4 regions of the Superficieibacter sp. HKU1 genome follow, and region 1 is predicted to be linked to each of the others. Evidence: predicted binding sites of a transcription regulator. Region 1 holds the regulator's gene; each other region holds the start of a gene.
The links. Region 1 encodes PurR, which represses purine synthesis genes. Its sites were predicted from a motif close to CANGCAAACGTTTGCNTG; they were not measured.
Positions count from the first base shown of each region.

Region 2: a site for PurR is predicted at 2,240-2,257, ahead of gltS (sodium/glutamate symporter). Genes of this name have one in related genera too.
Region 3: a site for PurR is predicted at 1,904-1,921, ahead of purM (phosphoribosylformylglycinamidine cyclo-ligase). Genes of this name have one in related genera too.
Region 4: a site for PurR is predicted at 1,814-1,831, ahead of P0H77_RS05930 (nucleoside-specific channel-forming protein Tsx). Genes of this name have one in related genera too.

Region 1 covers NZ_CP119754.1:2,465,900-2,471,010, reverse strand. The annotation lists gene cfa (cyclopropane fatty acyl phospholipid synthase) at 1-743, opposite strand, end outside; gene punC (purine nucleoside transporter PunC) at 1,031-2,227, opposite strand; gene punR (DNA-binding transcriptional activator PunR) at 2,340-3,269, shown strand; gene purR (HTH-type transcriptional repressor PurR) at 3,271-4,296, opposite strand; gene P0H77_RS11795 (YnhF family membrane protein) at 4,594-4,683, shown strand; gene P0H77_RS11790 (MFS transporter) at 4,849-5,111, shown strand, end outside.
Region 2 covers NZ_CP119754.1:115,060-120,170, reverse strand. The annotation lists gene glpK (glycerol kinase GlpK) at 1-711, shown strand, start outside; gene gltS (sodium/glutamate symporter) at 808-2,010, opposite strand; gene xanP (xanthine/proton symporter XanP) at 2,309-3,700, shown strand; gene P0H77_RS00575 (AsmA family protein) at 3,821-5,111, shown strand, end outside.
Region 3 covers NZ_CP119754.1:3,258,089-3,263,199, forward strand. The annotation lists gene P0H77_RS15580 (6-phospho-beta-glucosidase) at 1-808, opposite strand, end outside; gene bglK (beta-glucoside kinase BglK) at 819-1,712, opposite strand; gene purM (phosphoribosylformylglycinamidine cyclo-ligase) at 1,977-3,014, shown strand; gene purN (phosphoribosylglycinamide formyltransferase) at 3,014-3,652, shown strand; gene P0H77_RS15600 (hypothetical protein) at 3,933-5,111, shown strand, end outside.
Region 4 covers NZ_CP119754.1:1,236,765-1,241,875, forward strand. The annotation lists gene P0H77_RS05925 (LacI family DNA-binding transcriptional regulator) at 1-475, opposite strand, end outside; gene P0H77_RS05930 (nucleoside-specific channel-forming protein Tsx) at 820-1,674, opposite strand; gene P0H77_RS05935 (DUF3251 domain-containing protein) at 2,081-2,623, opposite strand; gene nrdR (transcriptional regulator NrdR) at 2,778-3,227, shown strand; gene ribD (bifunctional diaminohydroxyphosphoribosylaminopyrimidine deaminase/5-amino-6-(5-phosphoribosylamino)uracil reductase RibD) at 3,232-4,335, shown strand; gene ribE (6,7-dimethyl-8-ribityllumazine synthase) at 4,421-4,891, shown strand; gene nusB (transcription antitermination factor NusB) at 4,911-5,111, shown strand, end outside.

The DNA of each region.
Region 1 (5,111 bases):
GTCTTATAGTTTTTAGGTCCTACATGTTCAAACATGCCGACGGACACGATCCGGTCAAATTGATCCTGCAAGTCGCGATAATCCTGAAGCAGGATGGTCACGTCGAGCCCGGCGCAGCGGGCCTGAGCCAGTTTTTGCTGCTCAGCAGAAATGGTCACCCCGGTAACGCTCACGTCATAGTGTTTCGCCATCCATGACGCCAGCCCCCCCCAGCCGCAGCCGATATCCAGCACGCGCATGCCTGGCTCAAGCTGTAGTTTTTCACAAATAAGCTGTAGCTTGGCCTGCTGGGCATCGGCCAGATTATCAGCTTCTTTCCAGTACCCGCAGGAATATTGCATATACGGGTCGAGCATGCGGGTAAACAGATCGTTACCCAGATCGTAGTGCTCTTTACCGACAATCCAGGCGCGCTTTTTACTTTGTAAGTTAATCAGGCGGGTGGCGGCGACACGAAGCACATCTTTCAGGTGGTGCGGTAGCTGAGTATCCAGTCCGGCGCGCAGAACGCGGGTAAAGAATATATCCAGCCGGTCACATTCCCACCAGCCATCCATATAACTTTCGCCTAAACCGAGCGACCCTTCCTGCAGTACTCGCTTAAAGAAATGCGGGTTTTTAACCCGTAAATCACAGGGAGCAGTACCATTAATAGCAATACCTGCGCGGCTTAATAACTCGTTCGTAATGCGATACCAGTCGTCGTTCGGTATGCTAACGTCTTCTATACACGATGAACTCATAGCTTCTCCATCACGCGTATGTGATCAGAACCTTAAAACAGCGTAGATGCTATTTTGGTTTGTGAGAAATCTTACGGGAAATCCGTAAGCCTGCTATCCGACGTAGAAACAGAGGAAGGGAGAAGACCCTTGCCGAAATGCCGTCCATGGGAGAAACGGATGAAATCCATCATCCGCTAAGTAACACTCTTTTATAATAATTTGGCAACAGAATCGAGTATAGGACGCTAAACTCGCTGATTCAATACAAAAATGTTAGCAGCCTAACTAACGGGTCGTTTGTAAGGCTACGCCCGACAGGTTTTTGCCGCCATCTTTTGCTGAGCAGCGCGGCTTGCTACCTGCTGCATCCAGTAGCCTGCGCCCGCCAGCAGCACCGTGATCAGCATCACGCTGGTGGTGGTAAGAAGCGGCGTTGCCACCAGCCACGAGACCACCAGGCTTGCCAGAAAGCACAAGCCGAGCTGGAGGGTATTCTGTAACGCAGCAGCACGCCCGGTCGCCTGAGGGAAAGGGCGCAGGGCCTGTGCCACCACAATCGGGTAAATCGCGCCGTTGGCTATCGCCATCACACAGAAGGGGATTAACAGCGCCGTCAGCGAACTGCCGTCAAGGAGGCCCGTCAGCCAGGTTGCCACCACGCTGAAGGCGTATAATCCCAGAAGCCACGGTAGTAACTGCTCTCCCTGCCATTTTTGCAGCGCCGCACGACAACCATATCCTCCTGCCAGAAATGCAATGGTCTGCGGGACATAGCTCAGGCCAATCGCCGCCGGACCGTAGCCCATTTCACTGAGGATAAAAGGCGAGCCGGTGAGCCAGGCAAAGAAACTGGCCGAACAGGCGGCATAAATCAGTACATTACCGAGATATAACCGTGAGCGCAGCAGCGTGGCAAATGTCAGCTTCTCTTCGCTATCCGTTTTTTGATGCGCGACGGATTTCAGACGCAGTGCCGGGAGCATCAGAAGCAGGGTGATAGCAAATAACGTCGCAAAAATGGCCTGCCAGTCAAAATGGGTCAGGATCCAGCTGCCGAGCAACGGTGCCAGAGCGGGGGAGAGACCCACCAGCGGCATAATGGTGGCGAAGATCCGGTTAACGCGTTGAGCCGGATAATAGTCAGTCACCATCGCCTGCCAGGTCACAGCGGCAGCGCAAACGCCCGTCGCCTGTATAAAGCGCAGCGCCAGCAGCATCGTGGCATCGTGCACCCACAGCATACCCAGGCAACCTACGGCGAAAATGGCCAGCCCGATAAGCAAAATGGGACGCCGCCCGAAGCGATCCGACAGGGGGCCCCACATAAGCTGGGCCAGCGCGAAGCCGGCCAGAAATAAGCTCAGGCTGGCGCTGACCGCGGCGGCCGGGGTATTAAGATCGTGTTGAATCGCCGCGAACGCGGGCAAATACATATCGGTGGCCAGAAATCCCAGCACGCTGAGTCCGGCCAGCCAGACCAGAAACCCTTTTCCAGGCTGCATATACATTCTCTTTTTTACAAGCAGGTGACAGGAGCAAGAGTGTAGGCAGTGCAATAAGACTTGTGAAACGCTAATATTTGTACATTGACATCAAAAAATTTGCAGGCAGAAAATGTGGTCAGAATATTCTCTTGAAGTCATTGATGCGGTTGCCCGCAACGGCAGCTTTAGCGCAGCGGCGCAGGAGCTGCATCGTGTTCCGTCAGCAATCAGTTATACCGTGCGTCAGATGGAAGAGTGGCTGGGGGTGCCGCTATTTGAGCGGCGCCATCGCGATGTAGAGTTAACCCCGGCCGGCAGCTGGTTTTTAAAAGAAGGGCGCACTGTTATCAAAAAAATGCTGATCACCCGTCAGCAGTGTCAGCAAATTGCCAATGGCTGGCGCAGCCAGCTTCCCATTGCCGTAGATAATATTGTCAGGCCCGAACGTACCCGGCAAATGATTGTCGATTTCTATCGCCATTTTCCTGACGTCGAACTGATTGTTTTTCAGGAAGTGTTCAACGGTGTGTGGGATGCGCTGGCCGATGGGCGGGTGGAACTGGCCATCGGCGCAACCCAGGCTATTCCGGTCGGTGGGCGCTACGCGTTTCGGGATATGGGAATGCTGAGCTGGAACTGCGTTGTCTCCTGCGACCATCCCCTCGCAAAACAGCCGGGGCCGTTAAGCGACGATGAGCTACGTAACTGGCCTTCACTGGTGCGCGAGGATACCTCACGCTCGTTGCCAAAGCGCACGACGTGGCTGCTGGACAATCAAAAGCGCGTCGTGGTGCCGGACTGGGAGTCATCGGCAACCTGTATCTCAGCGGGTCTTTGTGCGGCGATGGTGCCTTCACATTTTGCCCGGCCATGGACAGATTCGGGCGAGTGGGTCGCGCTGGCCCTCGAGAACCCGTTTCCTGATGCGGCCTGCTGCTTAACCTGGCAGCAGAGCGATATCTCGCCCGCGCTGGGATGGCTGCTGGAGTATTTGGGAGACAGCGAAACGCTGAACAAAGAGTGGCTGCGGGACCCGGAAGAAACGGCTCCCGCAGGCTAACTTAACGGCGGTAGTCGACGAACGGACCATCGGCTACCGAGCGGCGTTCAATCAGGCGGGGGTGCACCTCAATGGACTTCGATTCAACCCGCTTATTCACAATGCGATCCAGCAGCATATTAAACGCGGCTTCGCCGAGGGAATCTTTCGGCTGATGAATCGTCGTCAGCGCTGGCGTAAAGAAACGGGCATTGCGCACGTTATCGTAACCAATCACCGAAATATCCTGCGGCACGCGCAGGCCCATCTCATCGGCGGCACATAATGCCCCCATCGCCATGATATCGCCACCGCAGAAGACGGCGGTGGGGCGCTGGGACTGATTGAGGATCTGTTGCATCGCCTGATAGCCGGATTCCGGTTCGAAATCCCCCTGGACAATCCACTGTTCAGGGATCGTGACCTGAATTTCGTCCATCGCTTTCATAAACCCGGCCAGACGCCCGGCCCCGGTATTACGTTCCAGCGGACCTGGAATAATACCGATATCACGATGGCCGCGTTCGATCAGATAGCGCCCGGCCATATAGCCACCTTTAAACGCGTTATCAATCACCGAGTCGGTAAAGTCCGCTTTTGATTCGCCCCAGTCCATCACTACCATCGGAATGTGACGGTATTCTTCCAGCATGCTTAATAGCGATTCAGGATATTCAGAGCACATGACCAGTAGGCCATCGACGCGTTTTTGCGCCATCATCGACAAATAAGCGCGTTGCTTTTCAATATCGTTCCACGCATTGCCAAGGATCAGGGTATAACCTTTCTGGAAACAGCTTTTTTCAACCGCTTCAATAATTTCGGCAAAATAGGCCGCTTCACTGCTGGTCGCCAGCAGGCCAATCGACTTGGTGTGATTAACCTTCAGGCTGCGGGCAACAGCGCTGGGAGAATAGTGAAGTTCTTTAATTGCCGCCCACACTGCATTACGCGTATCTTCAGCAACAAAACGGGTTTTGTTGATAACGTGTGACACAGTTGTAGTGGAAACGTTTGCGCGTTTCGCGACATCTTTAATTGTTGCCATTACATCTTACTCCGGACCCTGGCCTGAACGCCTGCAAATAGGAGGGTAAACGTTTGCCTTCACACACCCCTGGCGCAATTTTGCGATCATTGCTTAGGTCGGGAAATCGACACAGAACGTCAGGTGGGGGTCAATGGCTGGTACGCTTATAATTAAGCGTGGAATTTTGGCCGATCCTGATGAAAAGGGAAAGAGAAAAAATGTATATCAATCTAAATCCTGCAAGATTTTCGCCGTTAAGTGTGTAAAAATGAACAAGCTCACTTTTCACAGGGTCATAACAAGGAGTAAAAATTGATGAGTGCCGATCTTAAGTTTTCTCTGGTAACGACCATTATTGTGCTGGGGTTGATTGTTGCCAGCGCATTGGTTGCCGTTCTGCATTGATTCATCCGAGGGAGAGTCTTCTCCCTCACGCCGCTTTTGCGATTTTGCACCTCTCAGCAAAACTCTTTTGCATTTTGCCTCACTTTCGTTTTTTTGTGATTGATGTCATGCTTTTGGCTTCTTTGCGTCGTGTCGTGGTGATGTCGGCCAAAACGGAGTCTGTTCATGAAAGTTAATTTTCCCCTGCTGGCGCTGGCTATCGGTGCGTTTGGTATTGGCACCACCGAGTTTTCTCCGATGGGATTATTGCCCACGATTGCCAAAGGGGTCGATGTTTCTATTCCCACTGCGGGTATGCTTATCAGCGCCTATGCGATTGGCGTAATGGTCGGTGCTCCCATCATGACGCTCCTGCTTTCCCACCGCGCCCGGCGCAACGCGCTAATCTTTCTGATGGCGATTTTTACCCTCGGCAATGTGCTTTCTGC
Region 2 (5,111 bases), 2.4 Mb from region 1:
ACCGGCTGCTTTATGCTGATGAATACCGGGGAAAAAGCGGTCGCTTCTGAACATGGTCTGCTGACCACCATCGCCTGCGGTCCGCGCGGCGAGGTCAACTATGCGCTGGAAGGCGCGGTGTTTATGGCAGGCGCGTCTATTCAATGGCTGCGCGATGAAATGAAGCTGATCAGCGATGCCTTTGACTCTGAATACTTCGCCACCAAAGTGCAGAACACCAACGGCGTCTATGTGGTTCCCGCCTTTACCGGTCTGGGCGCGCCTTACTGGGACCCGTATGCGCGTGGCGCGATCTTCGGCCTGACCCGTGGCGTAAATTCCAATCACATTATCCGTGCGACTCTTGAATCCATTGCGTTCCAGACCCGCGACGTGCTGGAAGCGATGCAGGCGGACTCCGGCATTCGTCTTCACGCGCTGCGCGTGGACGGCGGCGCGGTTGCCAACAACTTCCTGATGCAGTTCCAGTCCGACATTCTGGGCACCCGCGTGGAGCGTCCGGAAGTGCGTGAAGTGACCGCGCTGGGCGCCGCCTATCTGGCGGGTCTGGCGGTCGGCTTCTGGCAGAACCTGGATGAGCTACAGGAAAAAGCGGTAATTGAACGCGAGTTCCGCCCTGGCATCGAAACCACCGAGCGTAACTACCGTTACAGCGGCTGGAAAAAAGCGGTGAAACGCGCGATGGCGTGGGAAGAGCACGACGAAGGATAAGATTTTCAAAAGTAGCCCCGGTAAGCGTAGCGCCACCGGGGAGAATTTCCGGGTAATGTCAAACGCCTTACCCGGTTACCTGAACTGCAGGCGGTATCAGCTAAACACCGGCATCATCAGGAACACTTTAATCACCAGCGCGTTAACGATATCGAGAAAAAACGCCCCTACCATCGGCACCACTAAAAACGCCGTATGCGACGGCCCAAAGCGTTCGGTGATGGCCTGCATATTCGCAATCGCCGTTGGCGTCGCACCAAGACCAAAGCCGCAATGCCCGGCCGCCAGTACGGCGGCATCGTAGTTTTTGCCCATCATCCGCCAGGTAATAAACATCGCGTAGAGCGCCATGACCAGGGTCTGCACCGCCAGGATCGCCAGCATCGGCAGCGCCAGCGAGGCCAGCTCCCACAGCTTCAGGCTCATCAACGCCATCGCCAGAAACAGCGACAGACTGACGTTACCCAGCACCGAAACCGCCCGATCAAAGACACGATAAAAGCCGAGTAACGCCAGACCGTTGCTGAGAATAACGCCAATAAACAGGACGCATACAAAGGTTGGCAGTTCCAGTGCGGTTCCCGCCAGCAGTTCCGCAATCACCTTCCCGACGGTCAGGCAAATGGCGATTAGTGCAATAGATTCAATCAGTACCAGCGAGGTGATCATTCGTCCAACATCGGGTTTCTCGAAGGCGGTCGGGGTGGCAAGATCGTCAGGCGTGCCGTCCGGGGTAGGCGAACGCTTTACCAGAAATCGCGCTACCGGCCCGCCAATCAGCCCGCCCAACACCAGGCCGAAGGTGGCGCAGGCCATCGCCACCTCGGTCGCACTGGTGAAACCATAGCGCTCGGAGAAGAGTTTACCCCACGCCGCCCCGGTGCCGTGTCCGCCGGAAAGCGTGATCGACCCGGCGAGCAGCCCCATCAACGGGTCGAGACCCAGCGCTTTCGCCATGCCGATACCGATGGCGTTTTGCACCACCAGCAGCCCCACCACGACCACCAGAAAGATGGCCACAACTTTGCCGCCCGCCCGCAGGCTGGCAATGTTAGCGTTGAGACCAATGGTGGCAAAAAAGGCCAGCATCAGCGGATCTTTCAGGCTCATATCGAAGTCGATTTCCCAGCCCATGCTTTTTTTCAGCACCAGCAGCGCCAGCGCTATCAGCAGGCCGCCCGCGACCGGTTCAGGAATGGTGTATTTTTCGAAGAAGGGGACCGAATGGACCAGTTTACGCCCTAACAGCAGCACCAGGGTGGCGGCTACCAGCGTCGATAACGTATCAAGATGAAACATAATTAAAACTCCTTACTCAACGCATGATTCATTCATACGCGACCCATTTCCTGTGCCGTAATTTCCTCATCATGAGGTGACAAAACCGATTGTAAGCAATAAAAGGGCAAAGACGCTATTAAATGTAGGGATATCACGTTCTCGGGTGATGTGAGTAGCTGTGCGCTATACGCCAGCCAGTTCCGACCGACACAACCCACTCCCGCCGGTAAAATTTTACCCTTACCCGTAAGCAACCGTTTGCTTTTGCCTGCCAGTCGGCTAAAATCGCCACTTTTCCACCGCGGGATTGCCTCTGATGTCTGCTCACACCGTCGAATCTGAACATGCGCAACCGATTGCGCCTGCGCAGAATAGCGAACTGATTTACCGTCTCGAAGATCGTCCTCCCCTGCCCCAGACCCTGTTTGCCGCCTGCCAGCATCTGCTGGCGATGTTCGTCGCGGTGATCACCCCTGCGCTGCTGATTTGTCAGGCGCTGGGATTACCGGCAGAGGATACCCAGCACATCATCAGCATGTCGCTGTTCGCGTCCGGCGTGGCCTCCATCATTCAGATTAAAGCCTGGGGGCCGGTTGGCTCGGGGCTGCTTTCGATTCAGGGCACCAGCTTCAACTTTGTCGCCCCGCTGATCATGGGCGGAACGGCATTAAAAACCGGCGGGGCGGACGTTCCGACCATGATGGCGGCGCTGTTCGGTACCCTGATGCTGGCGAGCTGTACTGAAATGGTTATCTCGCGCATCCTGCATCTGGCGCGCCGCATTATTACCCCGCTGGTCTCCGGCGTGGTGGTGATGATTATCGGACTGTCGCTGATTCAGGTTGGACTGACCTCCATCGGCGGCGGCTTTGCCGCGATGAACGATCACACGTTCGGCGCACCGAAAAACCTGCTGCTGGCGGGCGTGGTGCTGGCGATCATCATCCTGCTAAACCGTCAGCGCAACCCGTATCTGCGCGTGGCGTCGCTGGTGATTGCGATGGCCGCGGGCTATCTGCTGGCCTGGTTTATGGGGATGCTGCCGGAAGGTAACGCGCCAACCAACAGCCCGCTGATCATGGTGCCGACCCCGCTCTACTATGGTCTGGGCATTGACTGGAGCCTGCTGCTGCCGCTGATGCTGGTGTTTATGATCACCTCGCTGGAAACTATCGGCGATATCACCGCCACCTCCGACGTTTCCGAACAGCCGGTCTCCGGCCCGCTGTATATGAAGCGTCTGAAAGGCGGCGTGCTGGCGAACGGCCTGAACTCGTTTGTCTCCGCCGTGTTTAACACCTTCCCCAACTCCTGCTTCGGGCAGAACAATGGCGTGATCCAGTTGACCGGCGTCGCCAGCCGCTATGTCGGCTTTGTGGTGGCGCTGATGCTGATCGTGCTTGGCCTGTTCCCGGCGGTGAGTGGTTTTGTACAGCACATCCCGGAACCGGTGCTGGGTGGCGCAACCCTGGTGATGTTCGGCACCATCGCCGCCTCCGGCGTGCGCATTGTCTCCCGCGAGCCGCTGAACCGCCGCGCCATCATGATTATCGCCCTGTCGCTGGCCGTGGGCCTTGGCGTCTCCCAGCAGCCGCTGATCCTGCAGTTTGCCCCGGACTGGGTGAAAAACCTGCTCTCCTCCGGCATCGCTGCAGGCGGCATTACCGCGATTGTGCTGAACCTGCTTTTCCCGCCAGAGAAAAATTGATCTGCCGCGGCAGCGGGCCTGACCCGCTGCCGCTGTAACGCACTTTCACTATTCCTTCCTTGAGGATTTCCTGTAATTCGGGCATAACTCCCTTATGTTTATTTCTCGGGAAGGATGACCATGAAATTTCTCGGAAAACTGATCGCCTGGATTCTGATTGCCGTACTGGTGGTCATTATCGCGTTCTGGTTCCTTGTTCAGACGCGCTGGGGAGCGAAACAGGTCAGCGGCTGGATTAGCGATAACAGCGACTACCAGCTGACGTTTGACGCCATCGATCACCGCTTCTCATCGCCTTCGCATATTTTATTAAAGAACGTGACGTTTGGCCGCGACGGTAAACCCGCCACGCTGGATGCCAAAACCGTGGATATCGGGCTCAGCAGCCGCCAGTTCACCGATCCGCTGCACGCGGACGCGATTATTTTGCAGGACGGCACGCTGAACCTGTCGCCCGCCACCGCACCGCTGGCCATCCGCGCGGACCGTCTCCAGTTAATAAATATGGCGTTTAACAGCCCGGAGACCGGCTGGGATCTCAGCGCCCAGCGCGTCACCGGCGGCGTAAGCCCGTGGCTGCCGGAAGCGGGAAATGTCCTCGGCAGTAAAGCCGATATCATGATGAGCGCCGGGTCGCTGACCCTGAACGGCGTGCCTGCCAGCAACGTGCTGATTCAGGGCAGTATCGATCACAATAACGTTAATCTGAGCACCATTGGCGCAGATCTGGCGCGCGGCTCGCTGACCGGCACCGCGCGACGTAATGCCGACGGCGGCTGGATCGTCGATAGCCTGCAGATGAACGACATCCGCCTGCAAAGCGATAAAACGCTGGCAGACTTTTTTGCGCCGCTGACGACCGTCCCTTCCCTGCAAATCAATCGTCTGGACGTGACGGATGCGCAGCTTCAGGGGCCCGACTGGGCGATTATCGACTTCGATCTCAGCCTGCGCGATCTGACGCTCAGCAAAGAGGACTGGCAAAGCCAGGGCGGTAAACTGTCCATGAACGCCAGCGAGTTTATTTACGGCTCGCTGCATTTGAACGATCCCATTCTTAACGCCGAGTTTTCCCCGCAGGGCGTGGCGCTGCGCCAGTTCACCTCACGCTGGGAAGGCGGCATGATCCGCACGTCAGGCAACTGGCTGCGCGACGGTAAAACGCTGGTGCTGGACGACTTTGCGCTCGCCGGGCTGGAATATACCCTGCCGCCTGACTGGAAGCAGCTGTGGATGACCCAGCTTCCCCCGTGGCTACAGGGCGTGACGATTAACCGCCTGACCGCCAGCCGCAACCTGGTGATTGATATCGACCCGGCATTTCCATGGCAGCTTACGGCGCTCGACGGCTATGGCAGCTATTTGCAGGTGGCAAAAAATCGCCAGTGGGGGATCTGGGGCGGCGCAGGCG
Region 3 (5,111 bases), 790 kb from region 1:
GAACATCGGTGAACCAGTAACGACGATGCATCGCATTCATCGCCATCATCATGTCGTTTGGCGCACAGCTCAGCGGGTAGATCGGGCACATGGCAATCATGCAGCCCACCAGCAGCGACGGATTGATCTCTTTTGCCGCTTTCACCGCCAGCGCGCTGGCGACCAGTTCATAGTGCGCCGCCTGATACATTACCGGCTCACGATCTTCGTCAGGCGCATATTTCAGCCCGGAGTTGGTGAACGGGGCAAAATCTTCGTGATAGTTAGCCTGGTTGTTGATCTCGTTAAAGGTCATCCAGTACTTCACTTTATGCTGATAGCGGGTAAAGACCACCTTTGCGAAACGCACGAAGAAGTCGATCAGCTTGCGGTTACGCCAGCCGCCGTATTCTTTGACCAGGTGATATGGCATCTCGAAGTGAGAAAGCGTAATCACCGGCTCGATACCGTGCTTCAGGCATTCGTCGAACAGATCGTCATAGAACTGCAGGCCCGCTTCATTCGGCTCCAGCTCATCACCCTTCGGGAAAATACGCGTCCAGGCGATTGAGGTACGGAAGCATTTGAAGCCCATTTCGGCAAACAGCGCGATATCGTCTTTATAGCGATGGTAAAAATCGATGGCTTCGTGGTTAGGGTAGTTTTTCCCCGGCAGCACGCCGTCGGTAATTTCACGCGCTACGCCATGCGCGCCGGCAGTCATGACATCAGCCACGCTCGCGCCTTTACCGCCCTCCTGCCAGCCGCCTTCCAGCTGATGCGCTGCGACCGCGCCGCCCCACAGAAAACCTTCTTTAAATCCAGTCATGTTCTCTCCCTCATGAACGATCGTCGTTTAACGATCGGTGTTGCTGATTGAAATAGTAAACTGCGCCGATCAATCCGGCGTCATTGCCGTGACTGACGGTATCGATGTATTCCGCAATGCCGAACCAGGCCAGATGTTGGCGCAGCAGCGCCAGGAAACCCGGGCGTTCGACGATGCCGCCGCCGATCAAAATCGTCTGCGGATCGAATAAATTAACGAGGTTATACAGGCCGGTGCCGAGGCCGTTAAAGAAATCCGTCACCAGCCGATGACAGACGACATCGCCCGCATCATAGCGGTCGAAAATCTCCTCGCCGGTAACCTCCTCCAGCGCTTTGCCGACATGTTCGGCGTAGCGATAGCGTAAAACGCGTAGCGTGCAGTTTTCATTCATGGAATAGCGACGCACGTCGCGGGAACCGGGGCGTTCGGTTTGCATATAGCCAAACTCGCCTGCGCGAAAACGCGCGCCGTGCACCAGCTGGTTATTACAGAAAATCGCCCCGCCGATGCCGGTACCGATGGTTAATACGAGGAAGTTGGCCATCTCCGCGCCTTTGCCCTGCCAGCGTTCGGCCAGCAGCACGCAATTAGCGTCATTCTCAATGGCAACGGGAAGTCGGACCTTTTCCTCCAGCCACTGTTTGATAGCGAAATTATCAAATTTGCGGATTGCACCGCCCATTGAAATAAAGCCAGTGTGCGGGTTGACGTAGCCTGGCGCGCTGATGGCTATCCCTTCACACTCGGGATGGGCGGTTATCCAGGCCAGCATGGCCTGTAAAATCTGGTCGCCATCGCTGTCGTTAATTATCTGCTTTCCCTTTTCCAGCAGCTCACCGTTGTCAGCGATCACGCCCATTTTTAACGCGGTGCCACCAATATCAAATGCGGCAATTTTCATCCTGTTACGTCCCCCTGCATCCCGTCAGCACCGGTTTTGCGCTTTTTGCCACGAAAAAAGAAACCGGTTTCATTGGCATCATGATGACTCATGAGCGCGGAGGCAAGCACAAGAATGTACCCGGTTTCATTTTCGTGAACGGTATCAAATTTGTCCCTGCCGGCACGGTAAACTGCCTGACGCAATGCAGGCTCGCAAACGTTTGCTTTCCCTGTTAGAATTGCGCCGATTTTATTTCTATCGCAAACGCGTGGGGACTCAGCAGTGACCGATAAAACCTCTCTCAGCTATAAAGATGCCGGTGTTGATATTGATGCAGGCAACGCTCTGGTCGACCGAATCAAAGGCGTGGTAAAGAAAACCCGTCGCCCGGAAGTGATGGGCGGTCTGGGCGGCTTTGGCGCGCTGTGTGCCCTGCCGCAGAAATATCGTGAGCCGATTCTGGTCTCCGGCACCGACGGCGTGGGAACGAAGCTGCGTCTGGCGATGGATCTTAAACGTCACGATACTATCGGTATCGATCTGGTGGCGATGTGCGTCAACGATCTGGTGGTTCAGGGCGCTGAGCCGCTGTTTTTCCTCGATTATTACGCGACCGGCAAGCTGGATGTCGAGACGGCGGCCAGCGTTATCAACGGCATCGCTGAGGGTTGCCTGCAATCCGGCTGCGCGCTGGTGGGCGGTGAAACCGCGGAAATGCCGGGGATGTATCACGGCGACGATTACGACGTGGCCGGGTTCTGCGTAGGCGTGGTGGAAAAATCGGAAATTATTGACGGCAGTAAAGTCGCTGATGGCGACGTGCTGATCGCGCTGGCCTCCAGCGGCCCACACTCCAACGGCTATTCGCTGGTGCGCAAGATTGTGGAAGTGAGCGGCTGCGATCCGCTGACCACCGATCTTGACGGTAAACCGCTGGCGGATCACCTGCTGGCCCCAACCCGCATCTATGTAAAATCCATTCTGTCGCTGATTGAAAACGTCGAGGTACACGCGATTGCCCACCTCACCGGCGGCGGCTTCTGGGAAAACATTCCGCGCGTGCTGCCGGACAATACCCAGGCAGTGATTGACGAATCCTCATGGCAGTGGCCCGCCATTTTTGACTGGATGCAGCGTGCAGGTAACGTCAGCCGTCATGAAATGTATCGCACCTTTAACTGCGGCGTCGGCATGATCGTCGCGCTGCCAGCGGCTAATGCAGATAAAGCCATTGCCTTGCTCAATGAGAAGGGTGAAAAGGCGTGGAAAATCGGTATCATTAAATCTTCTGATTCCGATGAGCGCGTGGTCATTGAGTAATGAAAAACATCGTGGTGCTGATCTCCGGCAACGGCAGTAATTTACAGGCGATTATTGACGCCTGCGAGCAGAAAAAGATCGGCGGCACGCTGCGTGCGGTATTCAGCAATAAGGCCGACGCGTTCGGCCTTGAGCGCGCGCGTCAGGCAGGCATTCCTGCGCATGCATTAACCGCCAGCCAGTTTGCCAGCCGCGACGCGTTCGATCGCGAGCTGATGCTGGAAATTGATGCTTATGCGCCGGATATGGTGGTGCTGGCGGGCTATATGCGTATTTTGAGCCAGGAATTTGTGGCGCATTATCAGGGACGGCTGTTAAACATCCATCCTTCTCTGCTGCCCAAATATCCTGGCCTGAATACCCATAAGCAGGTGCTGGAAAACGGCGATGAGGTCCACGGTACATCGGTGCATTTCGTGACTGACGAGCTGGACGGCGGTCCGGTTATTTTGCAGGCTAAGGTGCCGGTGTTTAGCGGCGACAACGAGGACGATATCACCGCGCGGGTGCAGGCGCAGGAGCACGACATCTATCCGCTGGTGGTGAGCTGGTTTGTTGATGGCCGGCTTGAAATGCGCGACAACGCGGCGTGGCTGGACGGCCTTCCCCTGCCGCCACAAGGGTATGCCACAGAATAAAATATCCGCCTCGTAATAACGCCTCGTCAGGAGGTGTTATTACGTTGTGAATTGAACTCTTAATAATCGCGTTTAATTTCGGCACGTTTAGATATATTTTCCCTATTCCCTGACAGACATTATCATTGAGTCTATTTACATTCACAAAATATATATTTCCAACTAATATAAGAAGCTGCAGAACCTATTTTTATCGAAAAGAAACTTGTCTCCTTGATTTTCGGCAATAATCGCAATAGCATGCTCATCGGCTTTTGTTACTCTTGTCCGGACAGTTAACATGTTTAAAAATAAAGTATTACTTTTTGGTATCTGGATTATTCCAATTATTCTTCTGTTTTATTCTTTTAACGCCTGGTTCCACATTAACCGTATTCATACTATCGCCAGCACAGCCACCGCGCAGTACCATGCCGCGCTGGAAGCCCACAAAAATGGCAATGATGACACTTTCCTCTGGAACGAAAAAAAACACTCAGTCTCTGATATTGTTAACCTCTATGAAGCAGTAAAAGAAACTCATCCCTATTATTTCTCCGTCGTAAATACAGAATATGCGCTGGCGATCTTCAGCTGCCTTTTTTCGGTTATTGCTTTTTTTTCTGGCGTACTGTCGCAAAGATTGTGCATACGTGTAAGAAAGCTTAACGAAGAAGATTTAACTCTGGAAGAAAACGCGTCTTTATTCCATTGGTTTCGTAACATCATTGCCCTTAGTGCAACCGCCCACTGTTTTTTTTCCCTTCTGACAGCTATCGCGCTACTGGTATTTAAGATGATATGGTTTGGCTGGCATGTTAAAGCCGTCAGCAATCATTATGCACTATTCCTGACAGGTGAAATCATCACCGCCCTGGTTATTGTTGGGCTGGGTGTTTTGCTGTGGCATGTGAAAGATTGCATTAAGCTGTTTACGATTTGCGAACCGCTACGTTATGGCATCAACCTGGCCAAAAATCACGAGCAGAAGTTCTGGAGTTGGCTGGAGAAAACGACGCAGGAACAGAACCTTCCCCTGCCCGACAATGTTGCCCTCAGTCTGCAAAAGACCTGCTATGCCACGCGTGAGCCCTTACAACTGGCGCAGGGCGATAAGCTTGAAGGGTTAACGCTTTGCGTTCCGGTTCGCCAGATCGCGTCACTGAATAAACACCGTATGCAAGCGCTGCTGGTAAAGGCGCTGGAAAACATCGACGCGCCTCAACCGGCGGAAGACCATGATTTACTCGAAATGCATGCCCGGATAGCGTATTGGCTGCGTAATCCGCCCTGCCATGGCATCAGAGAAAAGATCTATCGTGTCGTTACCTGCGTCGCGGCACCGCTCGCCGATCATTTTTTGCATAGCTATACTCCGCTCATCCACAAAGAGGCCAGCGGACAGATTTGGGCAGTCTCGCACCTGCTGATTAAAGCGGATAATAGTCACGCCGCAGCGCTAATCAACGGCCTGCATCTG
Region 4 (5,111 bases), 1.2 Mb from region 1:
CGTCATCAACATCGGTATAGGCATAGACTACGGGCGTATTATTTTTTAAATACAGCGGTTCGCGTTTATCCGTTTTGGCGGCGGTAACAATAATGCCATCTACATGTTTTGCTAATAAGGAGTCGATATGCCGTTTAAATTCCTGCGGCGAACCGCTGGCATTACACAGAAAAACAGAGATTTGCGCCTCCGCCAGCGCGCTCTCAATTCCTTTCAAAATAGGCAAACTAAATCGCCCGTAGCCATCGCTGGATAATAAGCCGATGGTATACGTTTTCTTTTGATGCAGCGAGCGGGCCAGTTCGCTGGGGCGATAATCCATATCATTAATGACTCGCGTAATTTTAGCTTTGGTATGCTGACTAATCGACCCGGTGCCATTCATCACTTTAGATACGGTACTAATACTGACGTTAGCCGCGCTGGCAATATCTTTTATTGTGATGCGGTTTTTGTTATCTGCTTTTTTCATCATTCTTGAGCCGACGCGATTGTTATGGCTGTGATTATAAAAAAGGGAAAACGTTTTCCTATTCGGTTTTAAGTAGAGTGAGAATACGATCACAAATATATACACAGAATGACAGATAACGTGATCCGGATAGCGTTTATACAATATTAAATATATTGTTTAAATGAATGAGATGTCTATTTGTATATTCGATGGATATATTTTTTGAGGTTTATTAATTTGAATGAAGGATGATTTATTTAATATTATTGATGATGTGATTATATAAAGGGCAGCGGCGGAGGGAAAAACTGTAAATAGTCCCCGATAAGTCGACATCCTTGTCGGCCTGCCGGGGAAACAGGGTATTAGAAGTTATACCCTGCAACTAAATACCAGCCGAAGCCGTTAGATTTGATCGGCTCTGCCTGCCATACCGGCTGATCGCCATCGTTCCACTGACCACCGTTATGGAAGTAACGCGCGACCACAGAGTAGTGCCAGTGATCGTAGTTCAGCGCCAGAACGTGACTGGAGGCGATGGAGTTGCTGGTACGATATTGATCGTCGCCGAGATCTGAACCCCAGTCAAAGTTGGTGAAGCCGATATAGCTCAGGTGGCCGCCCCAGACGTCGGTGATCGGTACAAAGTATTTAATTTTGAAGCGGTAGCCGTCCCACTCGTTTTCGTTAGAGGCACCGTAGTTTTGCCACTGATACTTGGCATAAATGTTCAGATTAAGGCCAATCGGCAGACCGGTTTCTACGTCGGTGCCCAGACCCATATACCAGGTGCTCTGGCGACCCGCTTCGTTACGACCCATATCGTAGATATAGTTGTTGGCGAAATACCACTCTTTGAACGGACCAACGCTCAGGTCGGAGTTGGTCAGCTTATCGATTGAAAAGCGCGGTTCGATTTCGGTAAACAGTGGCGAACCGTGGTTCCAGATGCCGCGTGAATCGCCGTCACCGCCGAAGAAACGCGGCGCATCCACATAGCCGTAGAAGTCAAACCAGTCTTTTTTAGCGAACGCTTCATATTCCAGATAGGTATCGTTACGCAACGCAGGCCCAAAGCGGGTGTGATAGCTGCCGACGACGTTAACGCTCTGATGCCACCAGTCGGAGAGGAACTGCGGTTTTTCCGCTTCGGCTGCCTGAGCGGTGAAGCCAGAAGAGAGCGCCAGCACTGCGCCTGCTGCAAGAATTGTATGTTTCATAGTTATGCCACTGTTTGAAAAATCCCTGACGGGAATGAAAAAAGATGACTACGCGTTACTAAATATGTCGAATTTCTGTGGTGCCTATTATAAGAATCATTGCTCACAAAAATATGTGTTGTTTCACATTCCTGTCACACACGTAATCGATTGCGTTCACGTTTGCGTACATTAACGGCGGCGATTGTACTGATAAGGGAGGTTGTTGCCAATATTTACTGAATTTAAATAAGTATGAGTGATGGTTACGGTCAGACGGTAATCAGAAAGATAATGACCAGCAAAGGCGGAGTTATAACGGCGTGCAGTAAAATAAACAGGTACGGGGCAATCGGCGCAAAGCCCAACCCAACTGATACGTCGGGTTGGGGCGGTTAACCTGCGCCTGAACGCTTACTGACGGTTATCAGGGTTGTTGCGCGGGCTGAATATCATGGATTCGAACGAAACCTAATTGCTCAGGCGTAATGCCGTTAAGCTGGAGCGGAATATCAACATCGCTCGGAGCCAGCGTGCTGGCCGGAGCATTGATCAGCTGGTTCTGGACGTTAACTTCCCGGTAATCCTGCGTAGTGCCCTGAAGCTGTCCCCATTCCACCGTGCCGCTGAAGGCCGGTAAAGGTTCGTTAGACTCCCCCTGAATGCGTAGCGTCAGGCGCGTACCGTCCGCGTTCGGAGCGATGTTGGCCAGCGACATGCGCAGCATGCCGATCTGACTGTTCAGGCGGGCTGGCGTATTCGCTCCCGGCAGCAGATAAACGCCGCTGGCCGATTTTTTATTGAGCGTATTTTGCTGAGTGATTTTTACCGTTTCCTGATTAAGCTGCGTCATCTCTTTATTGAGCGTACTGACGCTCTGATGCAGCTGGCGAACTTCACTTTGCGGTGCGCAGGCGGTCAAAGCAAACAGACCTCCCAGGGCAAAAACTTTTAAATAACGTCTTGTCATCGTGTCGATCCCTTCAAAAGGACAATTATTGTCATTATGGTAGAGGATAACGGCGCGGCTGCCATCGATCCATAGTCTCAAAAAGCTCTTCCTTTGTAGTCCCGCCAGTTCAGGGTAAACTATAGGTCACATTCACCCTTCGTCAGGACGCGATATGCACTGCCCATTTTGTTTAGCCGTAGATACCAAAGTTATTGATTCTCGTCTGGTGGGTGAGGGATCTTCCGTGCGCCGTCGGCGACAGTGCCTGGTATGTAATGAACGTTTTACCACCTTCGAAGTGGCGGAACTGGTGATGCCGCGCGTGGTGAAAAGCAACGACGTGCGTGAACCGTTCAATGAAGATAAGCTGCGCAACGGCATTCTTCGGGCGCTGGAGAAACGTCCGGTCAGCGCTGACGATGTTGAAATGGCGCTTAATCATATTAAATCGCAGCTTCGGGCAACCGGTGAACGCGAAGTTGCCAGTAAGATGATTGGCAACCTGGTGATGGAACAACTTAAAAAACTCGATAAAGTCGCCTACATTCGTTTTGCGTCGGTTTACCGTAGTTTTGAAGATATCAAAGAGTTTGGCGAAGAGATCGCCCGCTTACAGGATTAACCTCATGCAGGATGAAATTTTCATGGCGCGAGCGCTGAAGCTGGCGCAGCGCGGTCGTTTTACGACTCATCCCAACCCCAATGTGGGGTGTGTGATTGTGAAAGAAGGCCGGATTGTCGGTGAAGGTTATCATCACCGTGCCGGTGAGCCGCATGCAGAAGTTCACGCCCTGCGTATGGCGGGAGAGAATGCTCGCGGCGCGACGGCCTACGTTACGCTGGAACCCTGCAGCCATCACGGGCGCACGCCGCCGTGCTGCGAGGCGCTGATTGCCGCAGGTGTAGCGCGGGTCGTCGTCGCCATGCAGGACCCAAACCCGCAGGTCGCCGGGCGCGGGCTGTATCGCCTGCAGCAGGAAGGTATTGAGGTCAGCCACGGGCTGATGATGAATGAAGCCGAGGCGTTGAATAAAGGATTCCTTAAGCGGATGCGCACCGGTTTCCCGTATGTACAGCTTAAGCTGGGCGCATCGCTTGACGGAAGAACGGCGATGGCGAGCGGAAAAAGCCAGTGGATCACCTCCCCGCAAGCGCGACGCGACGTGCAGCGTCTGCGTGCGCAAAGTCATGCGATACTTACCAGCAGCGCGACGGTGCTGGCGGACGATCCGCAGCTTAACGTGCGCTGGGAGGAACTCTCCTCCGACACGCAAGCGCGTTATCCACAAGAAAGCCTGCGTCAGCCGGTCCGTGTCGTCGTGGACAGCCAAAACCGCGTCACGCCCGGGCATCGCATCGTACAGCAGGCGGGGGAAACCTGGTTTGCCCGCACTCAGGACGATGCGCGTGACTGGCCGCAGGGTGTTCGTACGCTGAAAATTCCGGCGCATAACGGGCATCTGGATTTGGTCGTTTTGCTGATGCAGCTGGGTCGTGAGCAGATTAACAGCGTATGGGTCGAAGCGGGCGCAACGCTTGCGGGCGCACTGCTTCAGGCCGGACTGGTCGATGAACTGGTGATCTATATTGCCCCTACACTGTTGGGCAACGATGCCCGCGGCCTGTGCGTTCTGCCAGGACTTGAGAAACTGGCCGCCGCGCCCCATTTTAAATTCAACGAGATACGTCAGGTTGGTCCGGATATTTGTTTGCATCTGACTAACCTGTAGCGCCTGCGGTAAAAGAGAAGCAGCGCCCGAATTATTATGATAAAATCCGCCCCCCTGCGGGGCCATATGAACCCATAGGAAGAATATGAACATTATTGAAGCTAACGTTGCTGCCCCGGACGCTCGCGTCGCCATCACCATCGCGCGTTTTAACAATTTCATCAACGACAGTCTGCTGGACGGCGCGATTGACGCCCTTAAGCGTATTGGTCAGGTGGAAGACGAAAACATCACCGTTGTTTGGGTTCCAGGTGCTTACGAGCTGCCACTGGCGGCGGGCGCGCTGGCGAAAACCGGTAAATATGATGCTGTCGTGGCGCTTGGCACGGTGATCCGTGGCGGTACTGCCCACTTCGAATATGTGGCGGGCGGCGCAAGCAACGGTCTGGCACATGTCGCTCAGGAGAGCGAAATCCCGGTTGCGTTTGGCGTACTCACTACGGAAAGTATTGAGCAAGCCATTGAACGCGCGGGAACCAAAGCCGGTAATAAAGGTGCAGAAGCTGCACTCACCGCGCTCGAAATGATTAATGTATTGAAAGCCATCAAGGCCTGAATTTTGTAAGGGGAATTCCGTGAAACCTGCTGCTCGTCGCCGCGCCCGTGAATGTGCCGTCCAGGCGCTTTACTCCTGGCAGTTGTCCCAGAACGACATCTCTGATGTTGAATATCAGTTCCTGGCGGAACAGGATGTCAAAGATGTCGACATCGTGTATTTCCGCGAACTGCTCTCCGGGGTGGCGACTAACAGCGCATATCTCGACGGTCTGATGAAG